Allobranchiibius huperziae: one gene and its partner. The protein of the gene in region 1 binds, or shares a complex with, the protein of each later gene. Links are inferred from orthologs where the notes say so. Each region holds a gene or a part of one and is shown in the gene's direction. Other genes may lie near its edges.

Region 1 (3,162 bases):
GCTTCCGCGCGGCGCGGCCGGCCTGCCGCGGGAGCAGCAGCCGGTCCTTCTCACCCCACGCGATAGTGCTCGGCACGAGCGGAATCTGCTTGTACGACAAACCGATCCCTCGGATGAAGCAGGGCCAGAACCCCTTGGCCCGGCGCAAGTTGTACGTGTCGCCGATCGCCTCCTCGGTGCTGAGGTGCTCCGGGTGCACGTAGAGCGAGCGCATCGAGATCGCCCGCAGCCGCTCGTTGCCGCAGACGGCCTCGATGACCGGACCGGGCGCGTAAGACGACACCTTCAGCGCGAGCAGATTCATCGCGAGGAGTCCGAGCTCCGCCTTGGACCAGAACCCGGCGGGCGAGAACGCCGCGCAGCTCTGCACGCTTCCGCGGGCCGCCAGCTCCAGTGCCAGGATCCCGCCGAGGGAGTTGCCGGCCACGTGCGGCTGGGTCACTGCCAGTTCCCGCAGCAGTTCCTCGACCTGATCGGCGTAGCTGGTGATCGTGTAACCCGCCGGCTTGCCCGGAGCAGGCGACCTGCCGTGCCCGGGAAGGTCGATGTTGATCACGTCGAAGTCCGGCGCCAGCAGTTCGGGCACCCGATTCCACGCCTCCCGGCGGTGCCCGATGCCGTGGATCAGCACGATGGGTTCACCGGATCCGGTACGCGACTACGAGATGGTGCTGGTCATCGTCACTCCTCGCCTGGGGGCTGTCAGCGCGACCTTACCTTGGGGTAACTTGCGGCGAAACGGTTTGGCACGATCCGATGACCCTCGGAGAACGACGACGAGCCGCGGCCCGTCGTCCCGCCCGTACGTGCCCTCACCAGAAATGAGCAGTGAGTCCGTGACCATCGGCATCCTGACCAGCGGCGGCGACTGCCCCGGACTCAACGCAGTGATCCGCGGTGCGGTCATCAAGGGCGATCGCATCTACCAGGAGAGGTTCGTCGGCATTCGGGACGGATGGCGGGGCATTGTCGAGGACGACGTCGCCGACCTGCCGCGCCACGACGTACGCGGCCTGTCCCGCCAGGGCGGCACCATCCTCGGCACTTCGCGCACCAACCCGTTCGAGCACGGCGGGTCCGAGCGGGTGCGCGAGGTGATGCAGCGACACTCCATGAACGCGTTGATCGCGATCGGCGGCGAGGGCACCCTGACCGCCGCGCGTCGCCTGTCCGACGACGGGCTCCCGGTCGTCGGCGTCCCCAAGACCATCGACAACGACCTGTCCGCCACCGACTACACCTTCGGCTTCGACACCGCCGTGGCGATCGCGACCGAGTCGATCGACCGGCTGCGCACGACCGCGGAGTCGCACCACCGCTGCATGGTGGTCGAGGTGATGGGCCGGCACGTGGGATGGATCGCACTGCACGCCGGGCTCGCGTCCGGGGCCCACGCGGTGCTGATCCCGGAGATCCCGGTGTCGCTGGACCAGGTGTGCGAGTGGGTGCGCAGCGCCCAATCCCGAGGTCGCGCACCGGTCGTCGTGGTCGCGGAAGGATTCATCCCGGCCGGCGAGGAGCGTGCGACCGCGCCGCGGGGACTGGACGCCTTCGGCCGGCCGCGCCTCGGCGGCATCGGGGAGACGATCGCCCCGATGATCGAGGAGCAGACCGGCATCGAGACACGCACGGCACGCCTCGGCCACCTGCAGCGCGGTGGGGTGCCGACTGCGTACGACCGGGTGCTCGCAACGCGGTTCGGGGCGGCCGCGATCGACGCCGTCATCGCCGAGCGGTGGGGGTCGATGGTGTCGCTGTCCGGGGAATCGATCGTGCACGTCGACCTGCACGCGGCGACCACGGTGTTGAAGACCGTCCCGCGCGAGCGGTGGGACGAAGCGGCGATCCTATTCGGCTGATACGGCCGCGCGTCGCGAATCCGACTGATTCGCAGCAGAAATTGCGGACCAAGGGTAAATATCCAGTCAATCTTCTGTCTACCCGTTGCGGTTCCTGTGCACGTGTGTCCAAGGTGAACCATCCTCTCGCGTCGGCTCAAACAGGGTCCGCGAGCATGTTTCCGGAAGGATTCACATGAAAAAGGCACTCACCGTAGCGGGGGCGGTGGCACTCGCCGCCGGCGCCGCCACCAGCGTGATCCCGACCTCCGCGGCCGCCCAGCCGTCCGCGGCACGCAAGGTCGTCGCCCGTTCCGTTGCCTCACCGGGCAAGGTGATCGGCTCGCCCAGCGCGAGCGCCGCTTCGACATTCATTGTCACCCTGCAACCGCGCAACGCGGCTGGACTGCAGTCGTTCGTACGCGCGGTCTCCGACCCCTCAAGCGCGTCGTACCGCAAGTTCATCACCCCCGGCCAGTACGCCGCGCGGTACTCCGCGACCTCCGCGGAGGTCGCCCAGGTGACGGCGTGGCTGCGCAGCCAGGGCCTCAAGCCCGGCAAGGTGTCCCCGACCCGCACGTTCATCACGGTGAGCGGTTCCACCTCCGCGGTGCAGAAGGCCTTCGCGACCAAGATCCACTCGTACAAGACCGGTGCGCGCACCTTCACCGCGCCGGCGACCTCCGTCACCGTCCCCGCGAACCTCGCCGGGTCGATCGCGGGCGTCGTCGGCCTGGACCAGTCGCGACTGCTGCACACCACCAACGTGCGCCCGGACACCACGTCCAAGAAGGCGACCCCCAACCTCAAATCGTTGGGCGCCACGACCTCCGCGAAGTCCGGCACCAGTGACGCCTGCTCCGCGTACTACGGGCAGTACACGCTGCCCTACATCCCGGCGGGCAAGGCTCCACTGAACAAGAAGCTCCCCGGCTCGATGTGCGGCTACACCCCGCAGCAGATGCAGGCCGCACGCGGCATCAACAAGGTGAAGTCCACCGGCAAGGGCATGAAGGTCGGCATCACGCTGTGGTGCAACGACCCGCGAATCTTCAACGACACCAACACCTGGGCGGGTGACCTCGGCTACCAGAAGCTGAAGTCCAGCCAGTACCAGGTGCTGGCACCGGCGGGCGGCTACAACTCCGACTACTGCGACAACACCGACTCCGGCGGCGTGAACGTCGAGCAGGCTCTGGATGTGCAGTCGATCCACGGCGCCGCCCCGGACGCCAACATCGTCTACTCGGCGGCGGCCGCGCCACTGGACGACTCGCTCCTCACCGCGCTGCACGCCCTGGTGGACGGCAACAAGGTCGACGTC
Region 2 (3,359 bases), 960 kb from region 1 along the record:
TCATGTCCGAGTACGCAACGTCCGAGGGTGACACCGGGTCCCCCGAGGTGCAGGTCGCGATGCTGACCCAGCGCATCAAGGACCTCACCGAGCACTCGCGTCAGCACCCGCACGACCACCACAGCCGCCGCGGGCTGCTCCTCCTGGTCGGCCAGCGCAAGCGTCTGCTGCGCTACCTCGAGGACATCGACGTCGAGCGTTACCGCTCGCTCATCAAGCGACTGGGTCTACGTCGCTGATCACCCACTTCACGCCAGCAGGCGGTCACCTTCGCGGTGGCCGCCTTCTGGCGTGTTCGGGGGTATGTCGACCCCGCCGGCCGCAGCCGCTGCGCTGCCGCCCGCGGGCAACATCGCCGTACGCCCCGAGATGAAGAAAACGGCCGCGGGCAACGACGATCCGCCGGCCGGTCAGAAGAGAACAGAAGAGGAGACCCAATGGAGGGTCCAGAGATCACTTTCGCCGAAGCCACGATCGACAACGGCAGCTTCGGCACCCGCACCGTCCGGTTCGAGACCGGACGCCTCGCCAAGCAGGCAGGCGGCTCCGTGCTGTGCTACCTCGACGACGAGACCACCCTGCTGTCCACCACGGCCGCAGGCAAGCAACCGAAGGACCAGTTCGACTTCTTCCCCCTGACGGTCGACGTCGAGGAGCGGATGTACGCCGCGGGCAAGATCCCCGGCAGCTTCTTCCGCCGCGAGGGACGGCCCTCGACGGATGCCATTTTGACCTGTCGCCTAATCGACCGCCCGCTGCGCCCGACCTTCAAGAAGGGTCTGCGCAACGAGGTCCAGGTCGTCATCACGGTGCTGTCGCTCAACCCCGACCACCAGTACGACGTGCTCGCCATCAACGGTGCGTCCGCCTCCACGCAGATCTCCGGCCTGCCGTTCTCCGGCCCGGTCGGCGCCACCCGCGTCTCCCTCATCGACGGCCAGTGGGTCGCCTTCCCCAACTTCTCCGACGCGCAGCGCTCGACCTTCGACATGGTCGTCGCCGGCCGCGTCGCCGGTGACGACGTCGCGATCATGATGGTCGAGGCCGAGTCCACCGAAGCGACCTGGGACCTGGTGAAGAACCAGGGCAAGACTGCTCCTACCGAGGAGATCGTCGCCGAGGGTCTGGAAGCGGCCAAGAAGTTCATCCGCGTCCTGTGCGATGCGCAGTCCGAGCTCGCCTCGCAGGCCGCGAAGCCCGTGCAGGACTTCCCGATCTTCCTGGACTACCAGGACGACGTCTACGAGGCCGTCGAGAAGGACGCCTCCGAGCAGGTCGCCGCCGCGTTCACGATCGTGGACAAGCAGGACCGCGAGGACAAGATCGAGGAGCTCAAGGGCGCCCTGAAGGCCGAACTGGCCGGCGAGGGCAAGCGCTTCGAGGGTCGCGAGAAGGAGGTGTCCGCCGCGTACCGCGCCTTGCAGAAGGCTCAGGTCCGGCAGCGGATCCTGCGCGACAAGGTGCGCATCGACGGTCGCGGTCTGGCCGACATCCGTGCGCTGTCCGCCGAGGTCGAGGTGCTCCCGCGGGTGCACGGCTCGGCGATCTTCGAGCGTGGCGAGACCCAGATCATGGGCGTCACCACCCTCAACATGCTGCGCATGGAGCAGCAGCTCGACACGCTCGGCCCGGTGTCGCGCAAGCGCTACATGCACAACTACAACTTCCCGCCGTACAGCACCGGTGAGACCGGTCGCGTCGGTTCGCCGAAGCGTCGCGAGATCGGCCACGGAGCGCTCGCCGAGCGCGCCCTGATGCCGGTGCTGCCGACCCGCGAGGAGTTCCCGTACGCGATCCGTCAGGTCTCCGAGGCGCTGAGCTCCAACGGCTCCACCTCGATGGGCTCGGTCTGCGCGTCCACCCTCGCCCTGCTGAACGCCGGTGTGCCGCTGCGCGCCCCGGTCGCCGGCATCGCGATGGGCCTGGTCTCCGCCGAGGTCGACGGACAGACCCAGTACGCCGCGCTGACCGACATCCTGGGAGCCGAGGACGCCTTCGGCGACATGGACTTCAAGGTCGCCGGCACGCGGGAGTTCGTCACCGCGATCCAGCTGGACACCAAGCTCGACGGCATCCCCGCCGACGTGCTCGGCCGTGCACTCACCCAGGCACGCGACGCCCGGCTCTACATCCTGGACGTCATGCACGAGGCCATCGACGGCCCCGACGAGATGAGCCCCTTCGCACCGCGTGTCATCACGGTGAAGGTGCCCGTCGACAAGATCGGTGAGGTCATCGGCCCGAAGGGCAAGATGATCAACCAGATCCAGGAGGACACCGGCGCGGACCTGTCGATCGAGGACGACGGCACGGTCTACATCGGCGCGACCGACGGTGCGTCGGCCGAGGCCGCCCGGGCCGCGGTCAACGCGATCGCCAACCCGCAGATGCCGGAGGTCGGCGAGCGTTTCCTGGGCACCGTGGTCAAGACCACGACGTTCGGCGCGTTCGTCTCCCTGCTGCCCGGCAAGGACGGCCTGCTGCACATCTCCGAGGTGCGCAAGCTCGTCGGCGGCAAGCGCATCGACAACGTCGAGGACGTGCTGAAGATCGGTCAGAAGGTGCAGGTCGAGCTCAAGGAGGTCGACCCGCGCGGCAAGCTGTCGCTGGCCGTCGTCGAGGACGTGTCGGCTGCTGCCGAGGCCGCCCCCGCCGCCGCGGAGCCGGCCCCCGTGGCCGACGCCGCTCCGGTCAGCACCGTTCCCGAGACCGCTGCGGACGACACCACGGCCGTCGCCGCTGAGGACGACGGTTCCGCGCAGGGCACCGGGTCCGAGGACACCGGTGGCCAGGGTGAGGGTGGCGAACGCCGCCCGCGCAACCGCCGTCGTGGCGGTCGCGGCCGTGGCAACAGCGGTGGCGGGCAGGGTGGCTCGAACGAGTCCAACCAGCCCGCCGGCGCGACCCCGGCCGACGCCTGAGTCTGATACGCCGTACCCGGACGCCCGGTGCCCCCGAACGGGGGTGCCGGGCGTCCGTGCGTCCGGGCCCCTGCCGCGGTTGTCAGCGTCGTGGTGGTGCCGGCGCCACGAATCCGCTGACAACCGGAGGCGGCCTCAGCGGTTGTCAGCGTCGTAGTGATGCCGGCGCCACGAATCCGCTGACGATCGAGCGTCGTGCGGCCTGAGAGGATCACGGGTATGCCGGTGGACCTGATCGTGACGTGCGCGGTCGGGTTCGAGGATCTGTTCCGCGGAGACCTGCTGCAGGAGCACGGCATCCGCAGCCGGTCGATCGAGCCGGGGGAGATCCTCCTGCAGGACGTGGAGGACCTGGGCTTCCTGACGTCCGCCGTCGCGCTGGACCGGGTGGCGCTGCCCTGGGATCCGGATGCACCGTCCGACGTCATCGCCGATGTC

Evidence for each region.
Region 2: HNR15_RS15855 (region 1) and HNR15_RS11125 share a complex: the UniProt entries of both Bacillus subtilis proteins name them as parts of the possible RNA degradosome complex. The link is inferred for Allobranchiibius huperziae from one-to-one orthologs.

Annotation. Positions count from the first base shown.
Region 1 is NZ_JACCFW010000001.1:3,330,421-3,333,582, forward strand. The notes cover bases 1-2,847. They hold HNR15_RS15855 (6-phosphofructokinase), read left to right. Parts: upstream 1-836; coding sequence 837-1,859; downstream 1,860-2,847. Other genes in these bases: HNR15_RS15850 (alpha/beta fold hydrolase), read right to left, coding at 1-631; HNR15_RS15860 (S53 family peptidase), read left to right, coding at 2,035-2,847. Outside these bases: more of HNR15_RS15860, read left to right, coding at 2,848-3,162. UniProt on the Bacillus subtilis protein: Catalyzes the phosphorylation of D-fructose 6-phosphate to fructose 1,6-bisphosphate by ATP, the first committing step of glycolysis.
Region 2 is NZ_JACCFW010000001.1:2,374,435-2,377,793, reverse strand. The notes cover bases 136-3,179. They hold HNR15_RS11125 (polyribonucleotide nucleotidyltransferase), read left to right. Parts: upstream 136-437; coding sequence 438-2,921; downstream 2,922-3,179. Other genes in these bases: HNR15_RS11120 (TRM11 family SAM-dependent methyltransferase), read left to right, coding at 3,141-3,179; rpsO (30S ribosomal protein S15), read left to right, coding at 136-239. In the rest of the region: more of rpsO, read left to right, coding at 1-135; more of HNR15_RS11120, read left to right, coding at 3,180-3,359. UniProt on the Bacillus subtilis protein: Involved in mRNA degradation. Catalyzes the phosphorolysis of single-stranded polyribonucleotides processively in the 3'- to 5'-direction. Necessary for competence development in Bacillus subtilis.